DNA from 3 places in the Maribacter sp. HS genome. Region 3 is predicted to be linked to each of the others. Evidence: riboswitches for the same ligand, from Rfam matches in the RefSeq annotation. Region 3 holds a riboswitch; each other region holds the start of a gene.
What was found. A riboswitch is a leader RNA that binds a small molecule or an ion and turns the genes downstream of it on or off. The one in region 3 is predicted to bind S-adenosylmethionine.

Region 1 (11,155 bases), on a different contig from region 3:
AGCATGTGTTTTCATCGGGACAATCATCGCAGGTCTCATAAAAATTAAGGCTAACACATGGCACCATCGCTATAGGACCTTCAAGCACTCTCATAACATCGGTCATTGAAATCTCTTCGGGTGACCTTAAAAGATAATAGCCGCCCCCTTTACCTTTTTTAGAGCCTAAAAAACCTGTTTTTCTTAAACTTAGCAAAATGCTTTCCAAGAATTTCTGGGAGATATTCTCCTTCTCAGCAATTTCTGAAATTTGAACAGGTTGCTTGTCTGTTTGCGCCGCTAAATAAGAAAGCGCTTTTAAACCATATTTTGTCTTTTTCGAGAGCATGATGCTAAGATAGCCAAATAATAAAATATCGAAGAAATACTTAAGACGACAATTTTAGCGTTAATACTGGGCAACCTAAAAATCCAAATCATGAAAAAAATATTATTATCTACACTTTTAAGTGCATTTACTTTGGTGTTCTTATCATGCTCTAATGATGAAGATGCTGTTACCAACGCCAGTGAATCTCAAATTACGGGTACCTGGAACCTGACCGCCCTAGAAACAAAAGATGGTAGATCAGATACTAATTTTGACGGCACTTCTATACCCACTACTTTCACCGCAGTTGGTAAAGATTTTGATACCGTAGTTACTTTTTCAGAAAACCCTAACATAGTAACCAGTGAAGGTTCTTACACCACAGTGATTACCACTACGGTTATGGGAGAAACATCAACTGAAGAAGAAACCGGTGAAGACTTTTTTGAAAGTGATGAATGGAGACTAGATGGCAGTACCCTGTATTTTGGCACTGGTGATGAAGAAGTAGGCTTTACCATTACAGAACTTACAGATGGTAAAATGTCATTACGATATGAAGTGGATGAAACTGTAGATTTCTTTGGTGCTACAACTAGCGTTAGTGCAACTTATAATATGACATTAACAAAATAACCCACCTTATATAAAACAAACAAAAAGCCCGGTACGTACCGGGCTTTTTGTTTTAATCACAATATCCTTTAGCCTAAAGCTTGAGCAATATCCGCTATGATATCGTCTATATGTTCCAGACCTACAGAAATTCTGACCGTACCATCTGATATGCCCACTGCAGCACGTTCCTCTACGCTTAATTTACTATGTGTTGTAGATGCCGGATGCGTAACGATAGTTCTTGAATCTCCTAAATTGGCAGAAAGGGACAATAGTTTAATGGAATCGAAAAATTCCCTACCCGCTTCTAAACCGCCTTTAACTTCAAAGGCTACTACACAACCACCCGCTTTCATTTGCTTTTTTGCAATTTCATATTTAGGGTGCGATTTTAAAAATGGATATTTTACCCAATTTACCTTATCGCTCGCTTCTAAATATTCGGCTAACTTTAAAGCATTATCACAATGCCTATCAACTCTTATTGCCAGTGTTTCTAAACTTTTAGAAAGTACCCACGCATTGAAAGGTGAAAGTGCCGGACCAGTAATTCGTGAGAAACGATATACCTTATCCATCAAATCTGCACTACCTACGGTAATACCAGCCAAAACCCTGCCTTGACCATCCATTAGTTTGGTACCGGAATGTATGACCAAGTCCGCCCCAAATTTAATGGGCTGTTGTAAGTAAGGTGATGCAAAACAATTATCTATGATTAAAATTAGATTATTCTTTTTGGCAATTTTACCCAATTCCTCCAAATCCAACACATCAACACCTGGATTGGTAGGTGTTTCCGCATAGATGATTTTTGTTTTCGGAGTAATTAAACGCTCTATTTCTTCTAAGGCATCTATTTTAAAATATGTGTGATCAATATTCCACTTTGGAAAAAAGTTGGTAAATAACGAATGCGTAGAACCAAAAATACTTCTTGCCGATAGCACATGATCACCGCTATCTAACAATGCTGCCAATGTAGAAAATACAGCTGCCATACCCGATGCAAAAGCAAATCCGTTCTCCGCACCTTCCATTTGACAAACCTTATCAATAAATTCAGATGAATTTGGGTTAGAATATCTTGAGTATATATTACGATCTTTTTCCTCGGCAAACGAAGCACGCATATCTTCAGCGTCTTCAAATACAAAACTAGAGGTCAAATATAATGGAACGGAATGCTCCAAATTTTCGCTTCGTTTTAATTGTGTACGTATTGCGTTCGTTTCAAATTTATTGTTGTTCTTTTTCATTTCTTTACTTTTTGGCTTCGGCTACGCTCAGCCACCTAATCTCGGCTACGCTCAGCCACCTTATTTCAATTTACTTACTTTTATTCAACCATTTTGGCTTCGGCTACGCTCAGCCACCTATTTTAAACATACCACCTTTTTTATTATGCTGACCGTCAAGCTCCGCCGAATTGACATTTTATTATTCTTTAAAATATCTATAATGTGTATCATTTTGGCATTCTGCCAAACCTGGCAACTTACCTAATTCCCCATTAATTAATGCTTCTTTCTTTTCTCTTCTCCAACCTTGTATTTGTTTCTCTCTATAAAATGCAGAATCAATTCTTAAATACTCTTCTACATAAACCAACTTCACAGGTAATCTTAATCTTGTATGATTAGCCCCTTTACCTTCTTGGTGCTCTACTATTCTTTTATCTAAGTCTTTTGTACTACCAGTATAATAACTTCCGTCTGAACATTCCAAAATATACATGAATCCTGACATACAATTATCATTTATTGGCTTCGGCTACGCTCAGCCACCAACATTAAAATTACTTATTTTTATTACTATTATTTGGATTCAGCTATCTCAAGCACAAATCTTTCACCTAAAAAATATACGCTCAGCCAGCAACATTAAACTTACTTATTTTTATTACTATTATTTGGATTCAGTATCTCAGGCACAAATATTTTACCTAACAAATATACACTCAGCCACCAACATTAAACTTTCTTATTTTTATTACTATAATTTGGATTCAGCTATCTCAGCTGCCAGCCTTTTACCTAACAAATATTGGTACGCGGTGACTGAGCGGAGCCGAAGTCATCCTTTCTCCGCAATTCGCAATATATCACCAAAGACACCTCTTGCGGTTACTGCTGCGCCAGCACCTGCACCTTGTATTACTAACGGATTTTCACCGTAAGATTCCGTATAGATCTCTATTATGGAATCCGACCCTTTTACTTGCCCTAGGGCACTTTCTTTTGGTACGGAGACCAATTTAACATCTAACACTCCTTTTTCTTTCTGAAGATTGCCATGCAGATCACCTACATAACGCAATACATGATCTGGCTTTTGGTTTTTCTTAATTTCATTGAACTTGGTATCCAACACTTCTAAATGCTGTAAGAAGAAATCTACCTCACCATCTTGCAGTTTTTTAGGTATCAGGTTTTCAATATTGATATCTGCAAACTCATTATGCAAATCTAGCTCACGTGCTAAAATCAATAATTTACGCCCAACATCATTTCCTGAAAGATCTTCACGTGGATCTGGTTCCGTAAATCCTTTTTGCATTGCATCTTTCAATATCGATGAAAAAGGTACATCCACTTCTGAGAATGTATTGAAAATATAACTTAAAGAACCTGAGAACACGCCTTTTATCCTTGTTATATTCTCTCCGGACAAATGTAATAACTTAATGGTATCAATCAATGGCAATCCTGCCCCTACATTGGTTTCGTACAGATATTGCTTTTGATTTTTTTGCAATTCTTCCCTCAGTAACTGATAAAAATCGTAACGCAAGGTATTGGCAATTTTGTTAGATGACACAATATCAAAACCATGCTCTACAAATTCAAAATAGTTGGCAACAAAATCTTTACTTGCCGTATTATCTATTACAATAAGATTCTCCAAATGGTGACGCTTTGCAAATTCAAAGACATCATCAACCTTATACGGTTTTCCTTTCTGCTCCAGATGTGTTTTCCAATTCTTGGCAATACCCTTTTCATTCAACAATATCTTTTTAGAGTTTGCAATTCCAAAAACCCTTAGGTCTAATTTCTTGCGCTCTTTAATGGACTTAGCCGATTTTAAAATCTGTTCTATCAAAGTACCGCCTACATTACCGTGACCGAAAATCAGAATATTAATTTTCTTACTGATGCCGAACACCTGACCGTGCATAACATTGACAGCCTTATGCAAATCTGATTTCTTTACCACCAAACTTACGTTCTTGCCAGATACCGTATTATTGAACAACAACGGCACGATCTGGTTTTTGATCAATGCATTGAACGGATTGTGAAAAGTGCTTAAATCTTGGCCTACGATAGATATGATAGACACATCATCCATCACCGTAATCATATTTACATCTTTTGATTCAAAGTCGTTGCTAAACTCATTTTCCAGTGCCAGCTTTGCCCTTTTTGCCTTATCCTTTTTCACCACAAGTCCTATTCCCCTTTCGGATGATCCTTGGGAAATAATGCTCACACTAATATTGCTAGATTGTAAGGCTTTAAAAATACGGGCATCTACCCCTACTTTCCCTAACAAGCCACGACCTTCTATATTAATCATGGCAACATCTTCTATAACCGAGAGCGACTTTATACCTTCTTTACTGGATTTGGCACTTATTAAAGTACCCTCATTATCATCATTGTAGGTATTTAAAATACGTAACGGAATGTTCTTCTCAATTAAGGGAATTATGGTTTTGGCATGTAGAATGGTTGCTCCAAAATTGGCGAGCTCATTTGCTTCTTCATAAGACAGGTTCGCCAGTCTTTTCGCCTCTGGCACATAATCAGGATTTGCCGTATAAATACCATCAACGTGGGTGTAATTCTGTAATTCTTCGGCATCTAAAAAATTAGCCAATAATGCGGCGGAATAGTTACTACCATTCCTACCCAAAGTCGTTGTCTCGTTCTCCACTGTAGAGGCTATGAAACCTGTAACTACCGCTACCGTATCACTCGGAATTTCAGCGAATTTTAAAAGCACCAATTCTTTGGATTCATTTTCAAGCACCTTGGCGTCACCAAAGGTATCATCGGTCTTAATGACTTCACGAGTATCTACAAGTTTGGCATTGATCCCTTTACCGATCAATAGTTTGGTTACCAGTTTGGCAGAGATCAACTCGCCATACGCCAACACCTCATCTTTTATTTTGGCACTGTAATCTCCCAACAGGGAAACTCCTTCATACAGCTTTGCCAAGCCCTTGAATTCGGCAGATAGATTTACGTTGGAATAGGTATGTTTTTGATACTTCTCCAGCGCTTCAAAATCCGACCTATAATCTTTTCCCTTGGCTGCTTTCTCTAGCATATCCTCTAGCTGATCCGTAGCCTTTTCCCTAGCGGAAACCACCATGGCTATATTCTCATTGTTCTTGACCTTTTGTGTAACGATATCCAATACACGCTCAAGTCCCTCGCCATTACTCAACGATTTACCACCAAATTTTAAGATTTTGATCTTCTTGATATTACCGTTGGTATTAAAAATACCGGTCAGCAATTTTTCCATCTGATCAAACTCGATCAAAAAGGCATCATGCCCATGTAACGATTGTACTTCTCCATAGGTCACATTACTCTTTGCCTGCGCCAATTGCTTAAAGGTATCTTTGTTTTCTTGGGCAGTAAAGAACATATCCGAATCTACCCCGATAATATGAATATTGGTATCGCTATTTTGTAGCTTAACAAAATTCTCATCACCATCCCTAGTAACATCAATGGTCTTTAATAATTGATTCATCAACTTATACGCAGACAATTGAAAACGCTCTTGTAACTTATCGCCATGGTGCATTAACCAACTTTCTACATTAAAAACCTTAAGCTCCTCATTAGTACTTCGTTTAAACCGTTCTTTAAAGGAAGCCGGAGTCCTATAACATAACATGGCATGCATACGGGCATCATGCACAGGTTGTTTAGAATTCACTAAAAACTGTTCCTGTATTTGGCAATTGGCTATTAACCAATCGGTCGATTTCCAATCAGATGCCACAGGAATCAAATGTTCTGTCAGCGTTGGGTGCAATGCTGCCATTTCCCAAGCGATACCGCCACCCAAAGATCCACCGATCAATGCAAACAAACGCTCTACCTTTAACTGTTGTAGACCCAATAAAAATATTCTAGCTACATCACCGGCTACAAAATCCTTATAGTTCTCTATTACAAACTTGTCATGACCATTGCCCGGAATGTTGAATGCCAAAATAGTGTACTTGTTGGTATCTATACACTTCTCTTCCCCGATCAAGGCAGACCACCAACCATTTTCTCCGGTAACATTAGAATTGCCCGTTAATGCATGGTTCACCAAAATTATTGGAGCTGTATGAAGAGCTTTCCCAAATACCTGATACGATAATTGAATATCTTGAACACTACCGCTTAGGGCCTTGTATTTTTTAATCTGTAGTTGATGTAACATCTATTTCAAAATCAATTTGTGGCTGAGCTTCGACTGCGCTCAGCCACCTCATGTAAATAATATATTCTTGAACATTCTATGACTTCGGCTAGGCTCAGCCGCCACCAATATTCTTTTTTTCTTAAACCACCGATCACTTCGACTACGCTCAGTGACCGGTTGTTGACTATATAGCAAACTATATTAAAGGCTGGCAAATGCCTGCTCTAAATCTGCTTTTAAATCTTCTATATCTTCAAGACCTACCGACAAACGAATTAAATCTTGCCCTACACCTGCACCTTCTTGCTGCTCTGCGGTTAATTGCTGGTGGGTAGTACTTGCCGGGTGAATGATCAATGATTTGGTGTCACCAATGTTGGCCAACAAAGAAAAGATCTTAGTGGCATCGGTAACCTTTTTAGCTGCTTCAAAACCGCCTTTGATACCAAAGGTAACCAATCCGCTTTGACCTTTTGGCAAGTATTCTTGTGCCAAGTCATAGTATTTATTGCTCTTTAATCCTGGGTAATTTACCCAAGCCACTTCTTTCCTTCCTTCTAACCAAGTAGCCAATTCCAATGCATTCGCACTGTGTTGTTTTATACGTACCGGCAAAGTCTCTAAACCTTGTATAATTTGAAAGGCGTTATACGGACTCAATGCCCCACCAAAATCACGTAAACCTTCCAGTATCAATTTAAAGGTAAATGCTGCCGCACCTAATGCCTCACTATAAACCAAACCGTGATAACCTGCAGATGGTTCCGTAAATTCAGGGAATTTTCCGTTGGTCCAATCAAACGTACCGGCATCTATAATTGCGCCACCTAAGGACGTTCCTTGACCGCCAATATATTTTGTCAATGAATGAATGACCAAGTTGGCACCGTGCTCAATGGGGTTTAACAATGAAGGAGTAGCTACCGTATTATCAACTATAAAAGGTACTCCCGCTGCTTTCGATTCTTTAGAAATCGCTTTCAGATCTAACACATCCAATTTAGGGTTACCTAAAGATTCCACAAAGAAAGCCCTTGTATTATCCTGTACCGCTTTTCCAAAATTTTCAGGATCAGATGCATCTACAAAGGTGGTCGTAATACCGAATCTTGGTAGTGTAACATTCAATAAATTAAAGGTACCACCGTATAAACTGCTGGACGCCACAATATGATCTCCCGCTTTTAACAAGGTCAATAAACCTGTAGAAATGGCAGCAGTACCAGATGCAAAGACCACAGCACCAACACCACCTTCAACAGCGGCTAATCTATCTTGTAAAATTTGATTGGTAGGATTGTTTAAACGTGTGTAAATAAACCCTAGTTCTTTAAGTGAAAATAAGTTTGCCGCATGATCGGTATCATTAAATACATACGATGATGTTTGATAAATAGGCACTGCCCTTGTACCTCCATTTGTAGTGGTGTCGTGACCTGCGTGTAATGCGTTTGTTGCTAATTTGTGATTACTCATGATTTTGTTGTTTTTAAAAATTATTTTAATAATTAAAAAGCCCAACTTAAACACATAAAAATGTGAGTAAGTAAAATCAAAAAGTTATAAGAAAGTAATATCGAGAAAATCGATTACTGTTATCCTTCCCCTAGGGGTAGAATGTAGCACCTTCTTTGTATGGAACAAAGGGTTGCTAAGGTTTCAAAGGGTCTAATCCCTCCACCTTTCTTGATAACTATTCAATACGTGTGTGAACTTTGAGCTACAAATATAAAGGCAGAAAAATTTAAAAACCTAGTATTTTATGAAAAATATATAATTCTTGGTCTTGTTGTTAGTTTTCTGAAGGCTTAAAAGCAATAGAACACTTGTTTAATTACAATATTACCGATACTTTTTAGGACTCAGATATTCTACGCCCAAAACACTCGAACTGACAAAGCACTTCATGGAATCAATTCCTTTTCGCCTTAAAACGAATGTCACTCTGAGCGGTTTTTACGACCTTTTTTGGGAGGAAAATTGTATCGAGAAGCACACGTGTCCCAAACCTGTTCTCGATACACTCTTAACCTAAAGAAAAATTAGCTTAAGAGCACTCGAACTGACAAAGTACAGTATGAAATCAACTCCTTTTCGCCTTAAAACGAATGTCACTTCGAGTGGTTTTTACGACCTTTTTTGGGAGGAAAAATTGTAGCGAGAAGCACACGTGTCCCAAACCTGTTCTCGATACACTCTTAACCTAAAGAAAAATTAGTTTAAGAGCACTCGAACTGACATTTTACTATAAACGAACAACGAGAAACAATCAACGAAAAACTACTCAATCATCCCTGCGCTCTTATATTTATCTATATACATCTGATCTTGCTCCGGGGAGTCTTTATATTTTTTACGAAGTGCAATTAAATCTTTCTTTAATTTTTTAACGGTATCTGCGTAGGCAGGGTCGTTGTAGACGTTATTCATTTCCTTTGGGTCCTTCAATCTGTCATACAGCTCCCACTCATCAACATCATAGTAGAAATGCACCAATTTAAATTCTTTATTCACAATACCATAGTGACGCTTTACCATATGAACAGATGGATATTCATAGTATTGATAATACACGGCATCTCTAGTCCATTTTTCTTTTTCGCCTTTCAACAAGGGCATTAAACTTTCACCTTGCATATCACTTGGCGGCGTGATGCCTACAGCTTCTAACATGGTCTGTGCAAAGTCTAAATTCTGTACCATTTCATTTTCTACAGCTCCCGGTTCAACCACATTGGGCCAACGCACTAATAACGGAGTTTTGAACGATTCGTCATAAATAAATCGCTTATCAAACCAACCGTGCTCCCCTAAATAAAATCCTTGATCAGAGGTATAGATCACTATGGTGTTTTCCGCCAATCCGCTTTCATCCAAATAATCTAACAAGCGACCTACATTATCATCTACCGAAGAAATACTACCCAAATAATCTTGCATATAGCGCTGGTACTTCCATTTCATTTTCTCGGTATCGTTCATTTTTGGCCAATTGTTATAGAAAAAATCGTTGATGGAATCTAACACCGGATCATACAATGCTTTTTGTTCTGCCGTTGCACGGTTATACGGACCGTAAAAACTATTGGGAAATTCTTCCACTACCGGTAAAACCTTACCCTCCATTTTAGCTAAGGTTTCCGGTCTGATCTTACTATCATGACTATACATCATGTGTGTCAACAAATTCATTTCTGCCGTCTTTGCCGCCGATCCTCTATTGCTGTAATCATCAAATAACGTTTCAGGCTCCGGGAAGGTCTTTTTCGTGAACTCCTTAAACTTATCCGGTCTTGGCCACCACGGTCTGTGCGGTGCCTTGTGCAAGTACATCATCATAAAAGGTTCGTCATTGGACGCTTCTTCTTTCAACCAATCTAGTGATACATCTGTTATGATATCGGTAACATAGCCTTGCTTGGTTATGGTATCACCATTGGTGACTATAAAATCTGGATTAATATAGTGCCCTTGACCCGGCAAGATCATAAACTCATCTACCCCTTTTGGATTATTGCCAAAGTGAAGCTTACCGAACATCGCCGTTTTATAACCGTTCTTTTTAAAAATTTGAGGAAAGGTCACCTGTGTAGTATCGAACGGAAAATAATTATCCACTTTCCCGTTGATATGTGTATGCTTGCCTGTTAATATGGTTGCACGAGAAGGCGCACAAATAGAGTTGGTAACGCTGGCATTGGTAAAAAGCATACCCTCTTTTGCCAAGCGATCAATATTGGGTGTTTGCAGTAATTTATCATCATATGCGCTTATGGCCTGATACGCATGATCATCTGACATGATGAAAATGATATTGGGCTTTTTAGCATTGCTTTTTTGCGCCCTAGTTTTAAATGGCAGCAAGAAAAGCAGGACTGCAACAGTTAGGATTATTTTTTTCATTTTGGTTGTTGTTGTTCTTGGTTGTTGGTTGTTGGTTGTTGGTTGTTGGTTTTGACTGTTAATAAAAGTAAGGATAATGTATAACTACAATTTAAAAAATGTCCGTATCATTTTCTATAATCTAACGCCGGCTCTCTATCCCCTAATAACGCTACATATTTAAAATCGGCTCCTCTCCTTTCATTAAATTCAGCCTTTATCTTAGTTAGTACAGCCGGTTTTTCAAAAATATCTATTGCGGTCAATGCCATAGTTTTGGCTGCGACCATCATACCTTTATAACCAATATCTGTTCCGCCAGCTGCAACAGCTTGCCAACTATGTGGCGGAGTGCCCGGCACCCAAGTTGCCGTTCTTACTGCAGCTAAAGGTGCGTTCCAACTTACATCGCCTGTATCGGCAGATGCTTTACCGTAGGTAAAAACCATTGGTTTGATTTCACCAGCACTTTCTATTTCCTTTGGGGTTTTTAATGTTTTCTGAATTTCCTTGGCAAAATCAATTTCTTCTGGGGTATAATTTACTCCACCAACAATCTCCATATTCTTATGCATTAAAGTAGCTAATACTTCATTTGGCAAACGGTCATACGTACCGCCTATAATTTCATAAGACATTTCTGTTTCTGTACCAATGGCAGAACCTTCAGCCGCTTTTACTACTCTATCCCAAACTGCTTTAACTTCTTTTCTATTAGCATGGCGTACTACGTAATATACCTGAGCTTCTTCCGGTACAATATTAGGCGCATCTCCACCTTTGGTTATTACGTAATGAATACGTGTAGATTCTGTAGTATGCTCTCGTAACATATTCACCAAATCATTCATTCCCTCTACACCATCTAAAGCCGAACGCCCCAATTCCGGAGCGGCAGCA
Region 2 (11,155 bases), on a different contig from region 3:
TACAATGCAATTAAAGCTGATTTTGAGGCATTGATGGCAAAGAGAGATTATCAAGATCAGAAAATTACTTTTATTCCTGTAAGCGCGTTGAAAGGGGATAACGTAGTAAACTTGTCGGACAAGACCCCTTGGTATAAAGGGCAGTCTTTGTTAGAACATTTTGAAGCATTGGATAGAAAGGATATTTTCAATGTGGGTACACCACGTTTCCCGGTGCAATATGTTATCCGTCCAAAAACGGATGAACACCATGATTTTAGAGGATTTGCCGGTAAAGTATATGGTGGTGAATTAAGCGTAGGCGATGAGGTAGTGGCGCTTCCATCACAGACACGTTCTAAAATAAAGGATATTTATTTTCATGACAAGAAATATAAAACGGCATCAAGGAGATCATCGGTAACCATAACATTGGAAGATGAAATTAATTTGAGTCGCGGAGATATGTTAGTGAAAGCGGGTGACCTGCCAACGGTAGACAAGCAATTTACGGCAACAATTTCTTGGATGGATTCATTGCCTTTGGCAGCCGGTAATAAATATATTGTTCAACATGGTATCAATAAAGTATTGGCTAAGGTAGAGCAAGTGCACCATAAGATTGCTCCGGATTATTCTGGTATAGATGAAAAAACGGAGTCTTTGGGCATGAATGATATTGCTCAAGTGAGTTTCCGTTTAAATAAACCAATATTCTATGATCAATTTAAAAATCACAGAACAAACGGTTCATTTATATTGATCGATACAAAATCCAACAGTACCGTAGGTGCAGGATTCATAAGTTAATAAAAACATGTCAATTTTATATTGACTGTTTTTATTAAGTCTATAAAATCTATAGGCAAAATATAGTAATAATTTACATCGGTATTTATACTGAACATTTAATACTAAGCAATGCAAAGTTTTAGAACAGAATTAGAAAATCAGGTAGTTGAAAAGGATATTCTTGAATTGGAACGTAAAATTCATGAGTTTCATGGTGGCAAGCTAGATGAAGAAAAATTTAGAAGTCTTCGATTGGCACGTGGTGTTTACGGACAGCGTCAAGAAGGGGTTCAAATGATTCGTATAAAGTTGCCTTATGGTAAGGTGACCTCTAAGCAGTTGCTTCGTATTTGTGATGTATCGGACGAATATTCTACAGGTAGATTGCATATTACCACACGCCAAGATATTCAGATCCACTATGTGGATTTGAATAGAACGCCGCAGTTGTGGGCAGAATTAGAGAAAGATGAAATTACCTTAAGGGAAGCCTGTGGTAACACGGTACGTAACGTAACCGCAAGTGAAACGGCTGGTATTGATGTTGATGAACCTTTTGATGTTTCACCATATGCACACGCATTATTTCAGTATTTCCTTAGAAATCCTGTAAGTCAAGAAATGGGACGTAAGTTCAAAGTTTCTTTTTCCGCAAGTGATTCAGATACCGGTTTGTCTTATATGCATGATTTGGGCTTTATAGCCAAAATACAAAATGGTGAAATAGGTTTTAAAGTAATGCTTGGTGGCGGATTGGGTTCCCAACCACGACATGCGGATGAGTTGTATAGCTTTTTGCCTGCGGATCAAATAATTCCTTTAATGGAAACCGTGGTTCGTGTTTTTGACCGTTACGGTGAACGTAAAAGTAGAGCTAAAGCTAGAATGAAATTCTTGTTGAAAGATTTAGGTCTTGACGGATTTAAGGAGCTTTTGGCGGCAGAGAAAACGGCTGTACCTTTTGATACTTTTCCAATAGACCCAGAGGCATATCCTAAGGTAAAGGTGTCAGAATTAGAGGTTCCGGCAGTAGAGATTAGTGACGTAAAAGCTTTTGAACAGTGGAAATCTACCAACGTAATACCACAAAAACAACCAGGTTATGTTGCTTTGGGTATTAAAGTGTTATTGGGTGATTTCTATACGGATAAAGCACGTTTATTGGCAAACTTGGTGCAGAAATATGCAGCGGGTGAGTTAAGATTATCATTACGTCAAAACATTTTGATTCCTTTCGTAAAAGAAGAGAACGTAGCATTCTTTTATACTGAATTGGAAAAGTTAGGTTTTGTAGAGGCTGGTTATAATAAGGCTCTTGATATCACCGCTTGTCCAGGTACGGATACCTGTAACCTAGGAATTGCAAGTAGTACAGGAATTGCAGAGGAACTGGAAAGAGTGATAAAAACAGAATACCCAGATTATATTAATAACGATGATGTTGTTATAAAAATCAGTGGTTGTATGAATGCCTGTGGGCAGCACAATATGGCAAATATTGGTTTTCAGGGCATGTCCGTTCGTACAAAGGATAAATTGGTAGCTCCTGCGCTTCAGGTATTGTTGGGCGGTAGCAATGATGGTAACGGTAATGGTCGTTTTGCGGACAAGGTGGTAAAAGTGCCAAGTAAAAGAGGTCCGGAAGCATTGCGTTTGATCTTAAATGATTTTGATGCCAACGGTGGAGATCTATCGTTCCCGGATTATTATGCCGAAAAAGGACAAATGTATTTCTATGATTTTCTTACCCCATTATCATCAATAGATGATTTAACGCCAGAAGACTTTATAGATTGGGGTAATACGGAGCGTTATGAAAAAGCTATAGGTGTAGGTGAGTGTGCCGGTGTTGTTATCGACTTGATCGCAACATTACTTTTTGAAAGTGAAGAGAAAATTCAGAATGCACAAGAAATGTTCGATGCCGAAAAATGGTCTGCCAGTATCTATCACGCATATTCTTCTATGGTAAACTCGGCTAAGGCGATGTTGACCGCAGAAAATACAAAAGTGAATACCCACGTAAGTATCATTAAGGATTTTGATGAGAAATTTGTTGCCGATGGCAGAATTGCCGTAGCTGGCGGATTTGAAAAATTGGTACTTCAATTAAATCAGAACGAACCAACAAAAGAATTTGCACAATCTTACATAAAGGATGCGAAAGAATTTTTGGAAACTGTTGAAAAGTTCAGACAGCAAGAATTGGCAGAAGCATAGATAATGGCAAATCATTTACAACATATAAAGAAACCTAAATTGACCGTAGTTGGTGCAGGACCAGGTGATGTGGAGCTGATTACGTTAAAAGCGATCAGAACGCTGGAAAATGCCGATGTGGTTTTGTACGATGCTTTGGTGAACGAGGAGTTGCTGGATTATGCCAAGAATGCGGAATTGATTTTTGTAGGTAAACGCAAAGGATGCTATGCATATCAACAAGAGCAAATTAATGAGCTTATTGTAAGTAGGGCAAAATCTAACGGACATGTGGTGCGGTTAAAAGGAGGGGATCCTTTTGTATTTGGTCGTGGTTCGGAAGAAATGGAATATGCCGCTTCCCATGGGTTGCAAGTAGCCATGGTACCAGGCATATCGTCAAGTTTAAGTGTGCCTGCATATCAAAATATTCCGGTAACAAAAAGAGGTTCTTCAGAAAGTTTTTGGGTAATTACAGGAACTACAAAAGAGCATAAACTATCAACAGATGTTGCCTTAGCTGCAAAAAGTAGTGCTACGGTAGTCATATTGATGGGGATGTCAAAACTCCCTCAGATAGTAGAATTATTTAAGTCTGAAGGTAAATCGGAATTACCTATAGCTATAATTCAGAACGGAACACGAAAGAATGAAAAAATAGGAGTTGCGACTATAGATACCATAGTTGATGTGGTGGAGAAAGAAAAGCTTTCTAATCCTGCTATCATTATCATAGGAGAAGTAGTTAGACATCGTGAAGCGTTAGCGGAGGCAACTCATAAGTTTGCTGAAGAAAATGTCAGTTTTGTTGAAGTAAATAAAGCATAGCATATTTAGTAAAGGATAAGTATATAGAATAAGTGAAATTAAAAGAAGCTAAAAAGTAGTTGTATAGAATGATGTCAACTTTGTAGAATTACTTTTTACTAAAAAGAGAATTATGATTAAAACAGATATGCTCATTATAGGAGCGGGACCTACCGGATTGTTCACGGTATTTGAAGCAGGATTATTAAAGTTAAAAACGCATTTAATAGATGCATTGCCACAACCAGGTGGTCAGTGTTCAGAGATATATCCTAAAAAGCCTATCTATGATATTCCTGCATTTCCAGAAATTTTGGCAGGTACTTTGGTAGACAACCTTATGGAACAGATAAAGCCTTTTGAACCAGGATTTACCTTGGGAGAAAGAGCGGAAACGCTAGATAAGTTAGAAGATGGTTCTTTTGTGGTAACTACCAATAAAGGAACAAAGCACAATGCACCTGTAGTGGTAATTGCAGGTGGTCTGGGTTCTTTTGAGCCAAGAAAACCACCTATTTCTAATATTGTAAACTTTGAAGATACAGGTGTTTCCTATATGATCAAAGATCCAGAAGTATATCGCGATAAAAAAGTGGTTATTGCCGGTGGAGGTGATTCTGCCTTGGACTGGGCTATATTTTTGACCGATGTAGCGGCAGAAGTAACCTTGGTACACAGAAGGGATGAATTTAGAGGGGCATTGGATTCCGTTGAAAAAGCATCTGAACTGGCGAAATTGGGTAAAATCAAGTTGATTACCAAAGCTGAGGTAAAAGAGCTGCACGGTGAAAATGAACTTAAGGCAGTGGTTATTAAGCACACGGACAAGGAAAAAGAAGATACTTATTTAGAAGTGGATAATTTTATTCCTTTATTCGGTCTGTCTCCTAAATTAGGTCCTATAGGTGATTGGGGCTTGGAAATTCAGAAAAATGCCATTAAGGTAAATAACGCAAAAGATTACCAGACCAATATACCGGGAGTATATGCCATTGGTGATGTTAATACTTACGAAGGTAAGTTGAAATTGATACTTTCAGGTTTCCATGAAGCAGCCGTTATGTGTCAATATGCATACCAGCAGATCAATCCAGGTAAGCGCTTTGTAATGAAATATACTACTGTTGGTGGTGTTGAAGGTTTTGATGGTTCTAAGAAAGAAGCAAAGAAAGAAGTAGTGCAGAGTATCGCATAAATTATATTATTTGAGTAGTACGGCCTCCGGATGCTTTAGACGTGCGGGGGCTTTTTTTGTGACATTTTTTAAGAATTTCGTTGGCTAAAAAAACCATTGAAGTCTTGGTAAAGAGCGAGTAGTGCCGTTACTTTGCAATTCGTTCCTAATTAAATTGTATTGTTATCAAGAAAGGCGGAGGGACTAGACCCTGTGAAACCTTGGCAACCCTTTCCGTAATGGAAAAGAAGGTGCTACATTCTATCCTAATTCAAAAGGACAGATAACTAAAGAAAGAACATAATTACCTTCCTTTCCTTACTTGATATCATATATTTTAAAGCGAACAAATAATTTGTTAAGCGTAAAATGAAGGATATAAAAGAAATTTTAAAAGAGCGTATTTTAATACTGGATGGTGCCATGGGTACTATGCTTCAACGTTATAAGTTTACTGAAGAAGATTTTAGGGGAGAACGCTTTAAGGATTGGGAACATCCGTTGCAAGGTAACAATGATTTGTTGTCGTTAACGCAACCCGATGCTATAGCAGATGTTCACCGTCAGTATTTTGATGCTGGGGCAGATATTGTAGAGACCAATACCTTTTCCGGAACTACGATTGCTATGGCAGATTATTTTATGGAAGATTTGGTGTATGAGCTTAACTATGAATCTGCGCGTATTGCCAAAATGGTAGCAGATGAGTTCACTGCAAAAGAACCAAATAAACCTCGTTTTGTAGCCGGTAGTATTGGACCCACCAATAAAACGGCAAGTATGTCACCAGATGTAAATGATCCAGGTTACAGGGCTATTTCTTTTGATGAGCTACGTATTGCATATAAACAACAGGTAGAAGCTTTATTAGATGGTGGGTCGGATATTTTATTGGTAGAAACCATTTTTGACACCCTCAATGCCAAGGCGGCATTATTTGCCATAGAAGAAGTTAAAGAAGAACGAAATATAGATGTTCCCATAATGGTTAGTGGTACTATTACCGATGCATCCGGTAGAACGTTATCGGGTCAAACGGCCGAGGCATTTTTAATATCCATATCCCACATTCCTATTTTATCGGTTGGGTTTAATTGTGCTTTAGGTGCAAACCAGTTGGTACCTCATTTAGAGGTGTTGTCCACCAAAAGTGAACATGCGGTCTCAGCGCACCCCAATGCCGGTTTGCCAAATGCATTTGGAGAGTACGACGAAACTCCTGAGCAAATGGCGGAACAGATCAAAGAATACGCGGAAAAAGGATTGGTAAATATAGTTGGCGGTTGTTGCGGAACCACTCCGGAACATATTACTGCGATTGCTGAGGTGGTAGCCAAGTATGAACCTAGAAAGTTGACAGTTGTCGGTAAATAAATCGTTTTTCGTTGCTCGTTAATGGTTTATCGTGGTTTTTTAAATATGATATGGATTATAAAGAATTAGATATTTGGGTGCAGGCTAGGATGTTGGTGAAAACAGTATATGTTTTGACGAAGTCCTTTCCACAAGATGAGCAATTTTCTTTAACCTCACAGGTGAGAAGATGTGTTATATCTGTTCCTTCAAATATTGCTGAAGGTTGTGGAAGACAATCCAATAAAGAAACAATTCATTTTTTACATATTGCTAGAGGCTCCTTATTCGAGTTGGAAACCCAGTTGATTTTAGCAGGAGATTTAAATTATATTTCAGATACAGATATCGTTTTGAAAGAAATAGAAAGAGTGAAAAAGTTGTTGAACGGATTCATAAATTATCACAAGAAGTTATGAGTAAAGAGAACGAACAACGAACAACGAATAACGAACAACGTTTTCTAAAGCTTAGCGGCCTAGAACCCCTAATTGTTACCCCAGAAACGAACTTCATAAACGTTGGTGAGCGAACAAACGTTGCGGGTTCAAAAAAGTTTCTTCGTTTAGTAAAAGAGGAAAAGTTTGAAGAGGCGTTGGCAGTGGCTAGGGAGCAGGTTGAAAATGGTGCCCAGGTTATTGATATTAACATGGATGACGGATTGATCGATGGTAAACAGGCCATGGTGAAATTTTTAAACCTTGTTATATCGGAGCCGGATATTTCTCGTGTGCCAATTATGATCGACAGTTCTAAATGGGAAATCATTGAAGCTGGTCTGCAAGTTGTTCAAGGTAAATGTGTGGTAAACTCCATTAGCTTAAAAGAGGGCGAAGAGCAATTTATACACCACGCCAAACTCATAAAAAGATATGGTGCCGCGGTAATTGTTATGGCTTTTGATGAGGTAGGTCAGGCAGATAATTATGACCGTAGAATTGAAATAGCAAAACGTTCGTATGATGTTTTGGTGAACAAGGTAAATTTTGCACCAGAGGATATTATTTTTGACTTAAATATTTTTCCGGTAGCAACGGGTATGGATGAGCATAAATTAAATGCTGTCGATTTTATTGAAGCTACAAGATGGGTCCGTGAAAACTTGCCACATGCCAGTGTAAGTGGTGGCGTTAGTAATGTTTCGTTTTCATTTAGGGGCAATAACCCGGTGCGTGAGGCTATGCACTCGGTCTTCTTGTTCCACGCTATAAAAGCGGGTATGAACATGGGTATTGTAAATCCGAGTATGCTAGAGGTGTATGATGATATTCCTAAAGACTTATTGGAATATGTAGAAGATGTTATTCTAAATAGGAGGGATGATGCAACGGAGCGCTTGCTAGATTTTGCCGAATCTGTAGTTGGTAAAACCAAGGAAAGTAAAATAGATCTATCGTGGCGAGAAGAACCTTTACAAGAGCGTATTACCCGTGCCTTGGTAAAAGGTATTGATCAATATATTATTGAAGATGTTGAAGAAGCCAGGTTGGCTGCCAATAAGCCAATTGAAGTTATTGAGGGCAACTTAATGACGGGTATGAACGTGGTGGGCGATTTATTCGGTAGCGGAAAAATGTTCTTGCCGCAAGTGGTAAAATCTGCCCGAGTGATGAAGAAGGCGGTAGCTTATTTATTACCCTATATTGAAGAAGAAAAGTTATTGAATCCGCAAGTTGGAGATTCTGATAATGCCGGAAAGATTTTAATGGCAACCGTAAAGGGCGATGTTCATGATATTGGTAAAAATATTGTGGGTGTAGTATTGGCCTGTAACAATTATGAGATTGTTGATTTAGGCGTAATGGTGCCACCGGAAAAAATTATTGCGGCAGCTATTGAGCATAATGTAGATATTATAGGGCTTAGCGGATTAATTACCCCATCATTGGATGAGATGGTGCATTTGGCAAAGGAAATGGAACGTAAAGATTTCAGCATTCCGTTGTTGATCGGTGGTGCAACCACCAGTAAGGCACATACCGCGGTAAAGATTGATCCACAATATAAAGAGGCAGTAGTTCATGTAAACGATGCTTCTAGAGCGGTAACCGTGGTGGGTGATTTGTTGCAAAAAGAAACATCTACGAGCTATAAGAAAAGTATAAAAGATGATTATGATGTGTTTAGGGAAAAGTTCTTGAACCGTTCATCTAGTAAAACATATAAGCCAATTTCTGCGGCACGGAGAAATAAGTTTAAAATAGATTGGAAAACTTCTGAAATTGTAAAGCCGAACAAATTGGGTATTCAGGTGATCGAAGATTTGGATCTGAATGTTTTGGTACCCTATATAGATTGGACTCCATTTTTTAGAAGTTGGGAACTACATGGTAAATATCCTGCAATATTGACCGATGAGGTTGTTGGGGAACAAGCAACCGATTTATTCGCAGACGCTCAAGAGATGCTGAACAAGATAATTTCCGAAAAGAAATTAAAGGCTAAAGGTGTATTTGGACTGTTTCCTGCGAATTCCATTAATGACGATGATATTTTAGTCGATACTAGTTCAAGTTTAGAAGGGAATACAGGGTCGCCTAGCGGAGCCAAAACAGATGGGAACTATGCTTTCCGTACCCTTCGCCAACAATTGGAGCGTAGGGAAGGAGTCGCAGATTATGCCTTGGCGGATTTTATTGCTCCAAAAGAATCTGGGAAACAAGACTACATGGGTTGTTTCTGTGTATCCACAGGTTTTGGTACGGCAGAAATGGCGGCGCAATATGAGAAAGACCTAGATGACTATAACTCCATCATGGTAAAGGCATTGGCGGATCGTTTAGCCGAAGCATTTGCTGAATACTTGCATAAAGAAGTGAGAACAGCGCATTGGGGTTATGCCGCCAATGAAGATCTGAGCAATGAAGATTTAATCAAGGAATCTTATAAAGGTATTCGTCCTGCGCCTGGTTATCCTGCTTGTCCCGATCACTTGGAAAAATTGACCATTTGGGATGTTCTGAAAGTAAAGGAAACCATAGGTGTGGAGTTAACAGATAGTCTTGCCATGTGGCCGGCCGCATCTGTAAGCGGATATTATTTTGGTAACCCGGAAGCCCGTTACTTTGGTCTTGGTAAAATAAAACTGGATCAAGTAAAGGATTTTGCGGAACGAAAGGGGATTTCGTTTGAAGAAGCCGAGAAATGGCTTGCACCAAATATAGTGGACTAATGCGTTAGGGATTGCAGCGGCATCTTTTTCTATTTCTGAACTGTGCCAATGTTAAGTAAAAAGAGTTGATGAAATAGAAAAAATATAGCGAAAAGCCCGCCCGAACGCCCAAAGAAGAATTAAAGTAAATAAGCCTCTTGAAGGTTTGCTCATAACCAAGAGTAAAAGAATATAAAATGAAAGTTACAGACCATATCACCAATGCAAAGGGAAAAACACTTTTCTCTTTTGAGATCGTACCGCCGGTAAAGGGGAAAAATATTCAGGAATTGTACAATAATATTGATCCTTTAATGGAGTTTAACCCTCCGTTCATTGATGTGACTACATCGCGTGAAGAAACTATCTATATTAAAAAAGAAGGGCTTTTAGATAAGAAAACAACACGTATGAGACCTGGTACTGTGGGTATTTGTGCATCTATTCAACATAAATATAATGTAGATACGGTGCCTCATGTGCTTTGTGGCGGTTTCACCAAGGAGGAGACGGAATACTTGTTGGTTGATTGTCATTATTTAGGCATACAGAATGTAATGGCTTTACGTGGTGATGCCCGAAGTGAGCAAAAATATTTTGAGCCTACTGATGGAGGACACCCGTTTGCTATAGATTTGGTAAAGCAGATCCAGGATTTGAATAAAGGTAAATATTTACATGAAACCGTGGAGAGCGAGCACAGTAGTGAGTTCTGTATAGGGGTGGCGGGTTATCCGGAAAAACATTTAGAATCTCCATCATTACAATCGGACCTAAAGCGATTAAAGGAAAAGGTAGATGCCGGTGCGGATTATGTGGTTACGCAAATGTTCTTTGATAATAAAAAGTATTTTGAATTTGTAGAAGCTGCAAAGGAAATTGGAATTACCGTACCTATTATACCGGGCATTAAGCCTATTGCCGTAAAGAGGCACATGCAATTATTGCCGCAGGTGTTTAGAATAGATATGCCGCAAGATTTAATAGAAGCTGTTGATGCTTGCGCCACCAACAAAGATGTACGTAAAGTAGGTATAGAATGGGCAATTCAACAATCTAAGGAATTGAAGGCGGCAGGTGTTCCTGTATTGCATTACTATTCTATGGGGAAATCCGATAATATTAAGGCAATAGCGGAAGCACTATTTTAAAGGTTTAAAAAGTATTTAGTAGAGCGTATTACGTACAAAATGTCCGATAATGATAATACTTTGTACATAATACTTCGTACTTGATACTTATAACTATTTTTGCCTACAATGAATTTTAAGTTTCTAACCATTGTAATGCTATCGGTAAGTTTTTGCTTTGCGCAAGAAGGTACCAAGAAAAAGAAGTACACGCTTGATGCCAACCAATTCTATGGTTCCATCATACTGCACAATCCAGATATTTCGCATTTGATCACATCGCACCCGGCAGGGGTTATTTTAAGTTATAACCGCAAAACGTACGGGGAAGAAGAATGGGAAGAGTTGTATAATTATCCGGATCTGGGTTACTCTTTTATTTATCAGAATACGAACAACAGCACGTTGGGCGATAATTATGGTTTGTATGCGCACTACAATTTTTACTTTTTTAGGCGGAACATGCAATTACGCGTAGGGCAAGGTATTGCATACGCTACTAACCCGTACGATAAAGAGACCAATTTTAGAAATAATGCCTACGGCTCGGATTTTTTAAGTTCAACCTAC
Region 3 (11,155 bases):
GACTCTTTGACCGCTAGAAGGCAAAATAACCGTAACAATGGCTTGAACCCATCTGAGGAGACTGTGCAATTAATTGTGGATTGGAATGATCTTTGGCTGGTTTTGGATAGATATACTGATGGCTTAAGACCTAATACTACAGCAAGAGCTTTAGCCTACATTCATTTGGCCGGGTACGAAACTGCCGTAGCGGATATGGATGGTTATGGATCTACACAAGGTCAATTACAGGGCTTTAATCTTGATTTAGATGAAAGAGCAAATAACGTAGATAGAAATTTGGCACTTAACACATGTTATGCCTTGGTAATGGACCATTTTATGTTCAGTGTTTCCAATAATGCAAAAACGGGTATTGCAACTTTAGAGGATGAGTTGGCAGATGAACTAACGGAAGAACTTTCACAAGAAGAAATTGAGAATTCCATAGCATGGGGGACTTTGGTCGCAGAAAGTGTAATTGCCTATAGCCAAACCGATACCGAAGCAGAATCTCAACAGTTAGATCCTAATCCTGCATCATATGTAGCACCTGTTGGTGAAGGCTTATGGGCGGCATCTGAAGGAGAAAGTGCGTGGTTTCCTTATTGGAACAGGGTAAGAACATTTGTGATCAGTCCGGAACAGACCTCTAGCACACCGCCGCCATTTTCCCACAACACTAATAGAAATAGTGGCTATTATGAGCAAATGGAAGAAGTTGAGATTTCTGCTACAACCGCTAGGTTATCAGATAACGAAGATCTTTGGATAGCCGAATTTTGGTCAGATGATGTAGAAGGGTTAATGATGAGTCCTCCTGGTAGGCAGTTTTCCATTGCCAATCAATTAATTGAACAGGAAGACTTGGATTTTGAACAAGCATTGGAGTTGTTGCTGAAGCTTGGTTTTGCAACTAATGATGCTGCGGTTTCTGCTTGGGATGATAAATACACCTATAATTCAGAAAGACCAAGTAGATTTATTCTGGAGTACATCAACGATGATTTTCAAACAAATTTAGCACGATTCATTTCCAGCCCCAATCCAGCTTTTCCGGCTTACCCGTCAGGGCATGCTACATTTGCAGCGGCGGCATCGGGAGTTTTTATAGACATATTTGGGGGAGACGCCATTAACTTTACCGATAGAACCCATGCCGGAAGATCAGATTTTGATGGCACCCCTAGAAGGTTCAGTTCTTTTACGGAAATGGCCGAAGAAAATGGATATTCTAGGATACCATTGGGTGTACATATACAAGCTGATAGCGATGAAGGCGCTCGTTTAGGTTATGAGATTTCAGCCGCAGTGAACAACTTTAGTTTATCCCCTAATTTTTAATTCTTAACCCTTGGATTGTAGAAGTTTCGCCAGTAATGGCGAAGCTTTTGCAATACCATATTTCTACCGTTACCCTACCCTAATTTATTTGACCTCCATGACAGAAAACTACTTTTTAATTTTTATCAATCTTTTAAAAAACAATGTAATATGAAAAAGTGTTTTGTCCCAATTTGCTTACTAGTGATTATTTTAAGTTCGTGTAGTAAAGATGAGTATATAGATATAACCGAAGAAGAACAACTATTGGTCAATGATGAAAATAATGATACGGTTGTTGATGATAATGAAGAAAATACTAATGACCTTACCATTGATTCATCTATATTAGCCTTGCCGATTCTCCTTTCAATTATGCCAATATACTTTTGCCAGATTTTTTCTTGGATAATGATGTTAGAAATGAAGATAATACCCCTAACAATAACGAAATAACAGATAACGGAGCAACTTTAGGCAGGGTGTTGTTCTATGATACTAATTTATCTAGGAACAATACTATTTCTTGCGCGTCTTGCCATATTCAAGAACATGGTTTTTCTGATCCTACTGCCTTAAGTACAGGGTTTAATGGTGAATTAACTTCAAGAAATTCAATGGGGCTGGCAAATGCCAGGTTTTATGAAAATGGAAGATTTTTTTGGGATGAAAGAGCGGCTAGTCTAGAAGAGCAAACATTGGTTCCAATTCAAGACCTTTTGGAAATGGGACTAACTTTGCCTGAATTGGAAGCAAAACTGTCGGTCGTAGATTATTATGAAGCTTTATTCACTAATGCCTTCGGTGATGACAATGTTACCAGTGAGCGTATAGCATTGGCATTATCTCAATTTATACGTTCTATGGTTTCATATGAATCTAAATTTGATGAAGGTTTGGCACAAGTAAACGATATAGATGACAACTTTCCAAATTTTACAAATTCAGAAAATAGAGGTAAGCAACTTTTTATGAGCAACCAGACCAGATGTTTTGATTGTCATGCTACCAATGTTTTTGTGGGTGATGCTGCTAGAAACAACGGGCTAGATGCTACTATTACAGATCCGGGCGTGGGCGGTATAACCGGTAATAATAATGATTTGGGTGAATTTAAAGTGCCATCTTTAAGAAACATTGCTTTAACAGGACCTTACATGCACGATGGTAGATTTGAAACTCTTGAAGAGGTTATTGAGCATTACAATAGCGGTGTACAGAACAACCCAAATTTGGATAATAGACTTACGCAAGGTAATAACGTTCGCCGATTGAACTTATCCGATAATGACAAACAAGCATTAGTTGATTTTCTACATACCTTGACCGATACAGAGTTTATCATTGATGAGAAATATGCCGATCCGTTTATAGAGGATTAACCATTCATTTATTTCAATAGGTTTATAATTCAAATTAATATAATTAGTTAAAAAATCTTTTAAGCTAAGCTGTATTATTGGTTTGATGTAAATTTGGCGTTCAATTTAAAAAAAGCTCAATACTAAAACTCTTATTCTACCTCTTTTATACGCACTCTAGCAAGTGTTAAGCGTAATATTTATTAGGTTTTTAAGAAAAATTGGGTTTAATGATTAGAATGAAATTTACTTGATCTAATACATAAAAAATGAATTATGAAGTATAAAATGTTAATAGCTGTGTTGGCAATTTTTAGCACAACGGCATATGGGCAATGGCAAGTCTCGGCAAGTTCTGGTTATGCCGTTGGAAGTGCAGGTATGAAATTGGGAGAACGAATTACGACAACGGAAACAGAAAACTCATATGGCAGTTATGGAGAAGGCACAAACTTTCAACTTAGAGGCACCTATTTTTTTGACGACTCTTTCGGTTTTGATCTTGGAGTAGGTTATTTGCATGGTGCTGACCAGGATATTTCTGTTGTTAGTCTACCGGATACAGAAGTGAATGCTGTTGCAAGGGCAAGGGCATTTGGTGCTTCCGCATCTGTGGTATATAAATTTACCAATAATATATATGGACGTTTTGGAGCATTATTAAAATTGGGAGGTAAAACGGAAGGTGTCATTTATCAAAAATCTGTTTTTTCTGAAGCCGAAGCCGAGGCTTTTGGTGTACCGGAAGGCTCTTATTCCGAAACGAACTATAAAGAGGATTTTCATGGACATTTTCCTTTAGGGTTCGTGGGAGCTCTTGGATATAAATATGATTTAGATGATAATTTTAGCCTGTTTGTAGAAGCTGAATATTACGGTATTAGTTTAAAGCGTAAAGATTCTGAAATATCCGAATTCAATACAGATGTAAAACTACCTGATGGTACTGTAGCGGTTAGTGGGCTATATACCATTGATAATTTGCCAGAAGGTGTAGATAGAACTACTACGTACGTAGATAACCTCTCGAATACCAATACTGATACTTCTAAAGAACTGTCCCAAAAAGTACCATACTCTTCTTTTGGATTAAATATTGGTATTACTTACAAATTTAATAAAGCAACGAATTAAGTTTTCATTATTAATCTTCTACAAAAAAAGAACCCCCTGTTTATCTTAAACAGGGGGTTCTTAGCAAATAACTCAAAATGAAAATAAACGTATTAGGGGGAATACGTTTATATGGAAGGTTTTATTTTAACAAACCAAGTATACCTTCCAATTCGGTTAAATTAAGGCTAGCGTTATTATCAGTGTCCAATACATCAAAATTTTCAGAAACTTCGCCAATAGCTTCAGTTGAGCTAATAGCTTGATCATTGTTGGTATCCAATAGGCTAAATAAGCTCGCCACCTGCTGTACCGTAGAATTAGAACTTAGTGAGCTTAATAATGTAGCAGCATCGGACATAGATGAGGTGTTCATGTTCTTTACACTGTTACAACTGGTTATTGAAGCAATAATGATAAACGTTGCAATTACTTTTTTCATGGTTATGTGTTTTAATATTTATGTGTTACAAAAGTATATTTACCTCTTAGTAAGTGAAAACAATATATACCAATAGTGTAATTATTACTACGTATCTATAGAATCAATAGATGAAAAATTTTGTAATACTTAATTGTTGGCATCGGCCTTAAACCAAATATTAATGGAGACTTCTTCTGGTCGCTGATCTTGTGGTGGTGTTCCTTGAGAACCTCCTCTACCTCCACCGCCAGGACCACCACCTTGACCACCTCTGCCACCTCCAGGTCCACCACCTTGACCTCCAGCACCAAAACTAACATTTGAGCCCACAGTTTTTGTTTCTGATTTAGTTTTTGGAGTCACAATACCAATGGATAATTTGGATAGTTTGGTGTTATTATCAGCAATGCTATTTTTTGGTATTTTTAAGTGATAATGAAGTTCTTTTGAAGCTTCGTCAAAGTTGTAGTTTATGGTAACACCTAGATTGTTTAGGTCTAAATGAAATTCTTCTTCATGGTCAAAATTAATAAAGCGTGCCGTTCTGGGCATTTCTTCCAATAGCTTGTTCATGTCCGGTCCTTTCCGCTCTTGTTCATCCGTTTTTTTACGAGTATTGCTATCTCTTTCATTTCGTTCTGGACGTTCTGGCGGAGTAATATTGATTGGATATTGAATGGAAACATTTTTCTTCTTTTTTCCTTTAACATCAAAATACACGTAAAAGCCCTGGTGCAACATAGACATCATAGTAGCTTGGTCTGCTGTACTTAATTGGACCATAATATGTTCTGCGTCTATAATGCTTTGATAAGTAATATTATCCTCTGTATTTTGAGCTTGCCCAATTGCCCAACCAAATAACAATAATAGCGTAGTATATATTTTCATTTTTTTGATCTTAGTAATTTTGGAATGGTAAACCTATTGATAAAACAAAGACTTAAGAGGAATTTTAAGTGTATGCCATAAGATTTAAAGCGAATGCCTGAACCTTTACCGGTTACATATTTGAACAATGCTAGTTGCTTATATTTCATCATGTAGATGAATTTTAAAAATAGAAAAGCTCCAATATTGCTATTGGAGCCCTTCGTCATCAATCAATCAATCAAAAAAACTATCTTTAATTATAGACCTAATGCGGTTATTGCATCGTCGTCTTTTGTAAATGCATACGCACGCCACGGTCTATTGTAATTTGTAAATCTCCACAGCACATCTCCGTCGCTATTAACTTCCCAAATAGCACCTGTGCCTTCGCAGATAAGGGTGTTGCCATTGCTCATTCTAACCCCACTGCCTAAACCATTACTATATAAATCGGTATCTGTGAATTCCCATATTAATTCAGGCTCATTATCTTGACCGGCTACCAGTTCATAAGGCGGACTCAATTGGTATTCTGCTACTGCAGACTGGTTATCGTATTTGTTATTTACAAATACCAACATCTTATTATCATCAAAAAGATTAGGATAATGTACCCTGTTCATGGTAACATCACCAACATTGTCATAAGTAAGGGGGTTTCCAAAACGGTAAACCAGGTCACCACCTAAATTATAGTTTCCGCCGGTATTGGTGGCAGCCTCTTCTGTTGAGGTGCTATGATCAATAACCCAAACCTCGCTATAAAAGTTAACGGTCATGTATAAAAGGTCGTTCGTTTCATCTAGGGTTATACCGTTTACATGCATAATGTCACCATCAGTTTGATCATTATTATAATTGATGTCAATAAGGTTGGGAACATCGGCCACGACACCAAAGTTCAATTTGCTTTCATCATAATCTTGAACAATATGGTCTGTAGCATGCCACTCCCAAACTATTTCTTGGGTTAAAGGATTCATTTCAATAATAGCTTCAGGGTAAATATTAAAATTACCCGAAAATCCCATCTCGGCAGCATCTGCAGCACTTACTTCTTCCCATACGGGAAATATGATATTTCCGTTCGATAAGTAATTTACATCATGATGTGAGATGTAGGTACTAGTAGAATAGTCCACTTCCCATTCAATGGATTGGTCTGCGTTTATTTTTCTAAATCCGCCACCATAACCACCAAAGGTTATCTGTGGATTATCAGCTTTTATCGTAGCTACCAAGCTGCCATCAGATTGAAGCATGGCATCATTACCCAATTGGTCACCATTGAAATCCCAATCAAATAAAGTATTACCATCATGATCAATTAAATATACCCCATTGTCTGGTGCAACGGCTAAAATATAGGAGTCACTGTCCACAGTACTACTTGCCTCATTGGTGTCGCTAGTATCATCTGTTGTTTCTTCTTCGGTGATTGAAACATCATCGGAATCATTACTGCAAGAGGTTAAGAAAAGCAGGCATACAAATAATGCAGTTGTTCCTAAGTTAAGATTCATTTTTCTCATCGATTTTAATTTTTAGGGTTGTTATACGGTTTAAGCATCTAAGTAGGTATAGATACCAGTCTCCGTTTAGATTTTAAATGTAGTTCGAAGTTTAAATGAGAATGAAGCTTCTCAGCGAATGGAGCGTATAATTCAGTAAAAGCCCCTATTGTATAAGTGAAATTTTTTAGCCTTTTGTCATCTTAAAATGGCATTTTCTGTAATTGGTCGAAACGGTTTAAATTAAGATATAATTAGTATAATTTTTGATTTTATGTACTGATGGTTTATTAATTTTGCGCCCTTAAATTATCAAGAATCTCAAATAGAGATAGCAACCTGCAATAACGAGCAAGGTGCTAAAAGCGATAAGCCAATACCTTGGAAAAAACGTTAAATCCTTCCTCTTGTATTTGCTATAGCTCTAAACGTGATTCTACAAATAACCATATATGACTCAAGTAAAAGCTGTAACAGCCAATGCAAAGGCACTTATTCCATTTTTAATATTCATTGCAATATTTCTAGGCGTAGGCATTTTTCAAAATGATTTTTATGCCCTACCCGCTCCTATTGCCGTAATTGCTGGTATACTGGTAGCATTTCTCATGTTTAAGCAATCTATGAAGGAGAAAATTGCCATTCTTTTAGAAGGGTGCGGTAATGATAAAATTTTGACCATGTGTCTTATATACTTATTGGCAGGAGCATTTGCAGCGACAACCAAAGCTATGGGCAGTGTAGATGCTATTGTTCATTTAGGTCTGGATGTTATCAGCGGACACTATATATATGTAGGTGTGTTTGTAATTGCTGCATTTTTGTCTATTTCTACGGGTACCTCTGTAGGGGCTATAGTAGCGCTGGCTCCAATTGTAATTGGTTTTGCGGATACTGGTAATTTTTCGCTGGGTATTTTGTGCGGTGCCTTGTTAGGAGGTTCCATGTTCGGTGATAATCTATCGGTAATTTCAGATACCACCATTGCTGCTACACAATCACTGAACGTAAAAATGAGTGATAAGTTCAAGGCGAATATCAAAATAGCTGTACCTGCTGCCATTATAAGTATGGCCATTTTAATGTATGAAGGTCTAACCATGAATACCGTAGGAATGGAAATGGAAGAGTATCATTATTCCATTCTTAAAATTTTGCCTTATTTAATTGTAATTATACTTTCAGTAATAGGTGTGAACGTTTTTGTGACGCTTGTATTGGGCGCAATTTCGGCTGGAATCTTAGGTGTCTTTTATGGTGATTTCACCGTGTTGGAATTTACAAGAATATCATATACAGGCTTTACCAATATGACGGAGATATTTCTTTTATCATTATTAACGGGTGGTTTGGCCGCTTTGGTGACGTACAATGGCGGTATAGCGTTTATACTATTAAAAATTAAAACTTTTGTAAAAAGTAAGAAGTCGGCACAGTTTGGTATTGCAACATTGGTATCAACTATTAATATGGCAATTGCGAACAATACGGTCTCCATAATTATATCTGGACCCATTGCTAAATCTATTAATGATGAGTATGCTTTAGAGAACAAACAGACAGCATCTATCTTAGATGTTTTTGCTTGTATAACTCAAGGGTTATTGCCTTATGGAGCTCAAGTACTTATGATTTTGAGCTTTGCAAAGGGTAGTATAACTTATTTGGACCTTGTAGGTAATACTTGGTACCTTTTGTTATTATTGGTGTCTACTGTGTTGTTTGTAGGATTAAAATCTAAAAAGTAAATAGCCTACAGGAATATTAAAAAACATTCTCAATAGCATTTAAATAAGGTATAATAAAATGTAGCGATTAACTTTTCATCAAATTCTCTAAATCTTCAGGTGTTCTAGGTAAGTCCGAACTTAACACTTCACAACCATCTTCCGTGATTAATATCATATCTTCTGTAAATACTGAAATATTGTTATCATGATTATAATACCACGGCTCTACAGTAAATACCATGCCTGGTTTTAAAAGTGCATTCGATAAGTTTGGATCGCCTGTTGATAAGCCTAAATGGTGACCAAAAAACAAACCTACTTGCATATATTTTTTTGAGTGTTCAGGAATAATGGTATTGGTGAATTTCTGCACATCCTTAAAGGTTATTCCTGGTTTTAAAAACTTAATAATTTCATCAGCAATTTTGGTTTCCATCATCAGAATCTCTTTTTGTTCATTTGTGAATTTACCAGAAACCGGAAATGTTCTTCCTATATCACTTACGTATTGTTCATATTCGCACCCTACATCAAAAATAACAAGATCTCCATTTTGCATAATACGGTTTCTCCGATTATAATGTGTTGCTAAAATTCTCCAGGGCCAATGAGAATTTGGTCCGGATTTTATGATGGACCCAAAGGCTAGCCTTTGTGAACCATTTTTCTTGAAATCGCCTTCTAAAACGCCTTCTAAATAACGTTCGTCTATTCCTGGTTTTATAGCTTTTGCTGCCTCTTTAATACCTTTAACTGTTATATTTGCCGCCTGTTTTAAGATTTTTACTTCATTTTCAGATTTTATCATACGTACTTTGGCAATTGCTTCGTAGATATTTTCAAAACTTAAATCTGTATGTCTCTTTTTGATTGCCTCTAAAAGAACTTGAACAGGAGAATAGGTAGCTATGTAGTCATTGGGTGCAAATTTTACTTCACCAGGTCTACCGTTATTGATTAATATTTTAGATTTATTGGAGTTTTCTAAATTCAACAGATTGGTAAAATCTTCTATGGAAGCGAGTGGGATACCTGTTCTGTTTATGATACTATTGTCATATAATAGAGGTCTTCCGGGAAAATCATTTTTTCTAGAACTGTTTTCAAACCTGATATCCTGTTCTGGTGTATAGATAATAACTTTTTGATTATTCAAGTTCAAAACTAAAATGGCATTTGGCAATTCTAAACCGGTAAAGTAATAAAAATCATCTGTTTGCCTAAATGTTTCACCAAATGAAAATCCGTCTTTCGCGGGAATTAATACTAGCCCCTTTTTATTTAATTGGGCTAATTCAGTCATCAGATTTTCTCGTCTAGTGTTTAATTCTTCTTTTGTAAAAGGTAAATTAGTCCACTCAAAATAAGATTGCACCGGTGTTTGACCATTTACAACCACCATAGCTAAAATTGATACTAAACATGTTAAAATTACTTTCATTTTCTACTTTTACTTAGATTGGTTATCAGAAGTGCTGTGCTCAGCTAGGTAATGTGCCAAAATTTTCTCAACGAGTTCATCTTTAGTCAAATGGTGAAATACCGTTTTAACTTTCGTTCTAAGTTCATCTGAAATTTCTCTGTTCGGTTTTGTTTTAAATATTTTCTTGGCCCATAATAAAGTGTTGTTCTCTTCAATACTTTTGGCGTCCGCTTTTTGATATTTAGAAAAAGAAATACCCAATTCTTTCTCAAAATCGAAAACTTCTGCAACCTCCTCTTTTTGTAAAATGGTCAAAGAAAGTCCCTTTGCCCCTGCTCTGGCCGTACGTCCACTTCTATGCACATAAGCATCGTAGGTGTCTGGCAAATGATAATTTACTACGTAACCCAATTCTTTAACGTCTATACCTCTGGCAGCCAAATCGGTAGCCACAAGAATTTTAATGTGTCCCTCTCTAAATTGCCCCATAATGCGATCTCTAATAGGTTGAGATAGACTACCGTGCAACGCTCCCGAAGAAAATTTATTTATAGCCAATTTTTTTGCCAGTTTGTTTACGGCGGCCTTGGTCTTACAAAATATGATTCCGCTTTGCCCCTCTTTTGAATTCAAAAAATGTGTTAATACATCTAGTTTTTCAATGGGCTCCACAACTAAATATTTATGATCAATGCCTATATGACCAAGGGTAGACATATCAGCTTCAATATGCACCACATGTTTGGACATATAATTTTGCACCATTTGTTTAATGGCACCGGACATGGTTGCAGTGAATAGAAAAGTGCGTCTAGCTTTAGGTATGCTAGCAATAATGGTATCTAAATCGTCTTTTAATGCAGTTACCATTTCATCGGCCTCATCTAAAACCAAATACTTCAGTTTAGTAATATCTAAAGCTTCGCGTTTTACTAAATCAACTAATCTACCAGGTGTAGCGACAATAATTTGGGTAGGAGTTTTAAGTACCTCTATTTGAGGTTTAATGGGAATACCACCACATAAAGCAGCAATGGAAATATCAGTATTATTTGATGTATACGATATTAAGTTGGCATGAATCTGTTGTGCCAATTCTCTTGTTGGTGCTAAAATAACAGCTTGTACAGCTGTACTTTTGCTGTTTATCAATTGCAATAATGGTAGACCAAAAGCAGCGGTTTTTCCAGTTCCTGTTTTTGCTAAGGCAACAAGGTCATCCTTTTTGTCCAAAATTATAGGAATGCATTTCTTCTGAATAGTGGTGGGTTCGGTTATCTGTAATTCATCTAGACTTTTTTGTAAATCCGTAGAAATTCCTAAATCTGAAAATTGGCTTGGCATAAAATGATTTTAAACAAAGATAGGTACACTTTGGCTAGGGGCGGATATAATCGGTGGAAACGATTTTGTAAATT

Region 1: linked by a shared signal. The riboswitch ahead of VBZ51_RS15230 (O-acetylhomoserine aminocarboxypropyltransferase/cysteine synthase family protein) and the one ahead of VBZ51_RS11240 (Na+/H+ antiporter NhaC family protein) in region 3 are both predicted to bind S-adenosylmethionine.
Region 2: linked by a shared signal. The riboswitch ahead of VBZ51_RS15295 (homocysteine S-methyltransferase family protein) and the one ahead of VBZ51_RS11240 (Na+/H+ antiporter NhaC family protein) in region 3 are both predicted to bind S-adenosylmethionine.

What each region holds. Positions count from the first base shown of each region.
Region 1 is NZ_JAYLVV010000006.1:72,212-83,366, reverse strand. It holds gene VBZ51_RS15255 (RrF2 family transcriptional regulator) at 1-328, opposite strand, end outside; gene VBZ51_RS15250 (hypothetical protein) at 419-946, shown strand; gene VBZ51_RS15245 (trans-sulfuration enzyme family protein) at 1,015-2,187, opposite strand; gene VBZ51_RS15240 (GIY-YIG nuclease family protein) at 2,369-2,677, opposite strand; gene thrA (bifunctional aspartate kinase/homoserine dehydrogenase I) at 3,005-6,391, opposite strand; gene VBZ51_RS15230 (O-acetylhomoserine aminocarboxypropyltransferase/cysteine synthase family protein) at 6,575-7,849, opposite strand; SAM riboswitch class I at 7,966-8,069, opposite strand; gene VBZ51_RS15225 (sulfatase) at 8,654-10,276, opposite strand; gene VBZ51_RS15220 (amidohydrolase) at 10,384-11,155, opposite strand, start outside.
Region 2 is NZ_JAYLVV010000006.1:86,089-97,243, forward strand. It holds gene VBZ51_RS15275 (sulfate adenylyltransferase subunit 1) at 1-789, shown strand, start outside; gene VBZ51_RS15280 (HEPN domain-containing protein) at 901-2,991, shown strand; gene cobA (uroporphyrinogen-III C-methyltransferase) at 2,995-3,798, shown strand; gene VBZ51_RS15290 (NAD(P)/FAD-dependent oxidoreductase) at 3,911-4,972, shown strand; SAM riboswitch class I at 5,132-5,241, shown strand; gene VBZ51_RS15295 (homocysteine S-methyltransferase family protein) at 5,321-6,325, shown strand; gene VBZ51_RS15300 (four helix bundle protein) at 6,376-6,723, shown strand; gene metH (methionine synthase) at 6,720-9,476, shown strand; gene metF (methylenetetrahydrofolate reductase [NAD(P)H]) at 9,653-10,606, shown strand; gene VBZ51_RS15315 (acyloxyacyl hydrolase) at 10,715-11,155, shown strand, end outside.
Region 3 is NZ_JAYLVV010000004.1:384,642-395,796, forward strand. It holds gene VBZ51_RS11205 (vanadium-dependent haloperoxidase) at 1-1,323, shown strand, start outside; gene VBZ51_RS11210 (hypothetical protein) at 1,474-1,758, shown strand; gene VBZ51_RS11215 (cytochrome-c peroxidase) at 1,692-2,684, shown strand; gene VBZ51_RS11220 (outer membrane beta-barrel protein) at 2,940-3,797, shown strand; gene VBZ51_RS11225 (hypothetical protein) at 3,919-4,218, opposite strand; gene VBZ51_RS11230 (hypothetical protein) at 4,348-5,091, opposite strand; gene VBZ51_RS11235 (arylsulfotransferase family protein) at 5,331-6,596, opposite strand; SAM-I-IV-variant riboswitch at 6,889-6,985, shown strand; gene VBZ51_RS11240 (Na+/H+ antiporter NhaC family protein) at 7,037-8,332, shown strand; gene VBZ51_RS11245 (aminopeptidase P N-terminal domain-containing protein) at 8,400-9,755, opposite strand; gene VBZ51_RS11250 (DEAD/DEAH box helicase) at 9,765-11,081, opposite strand.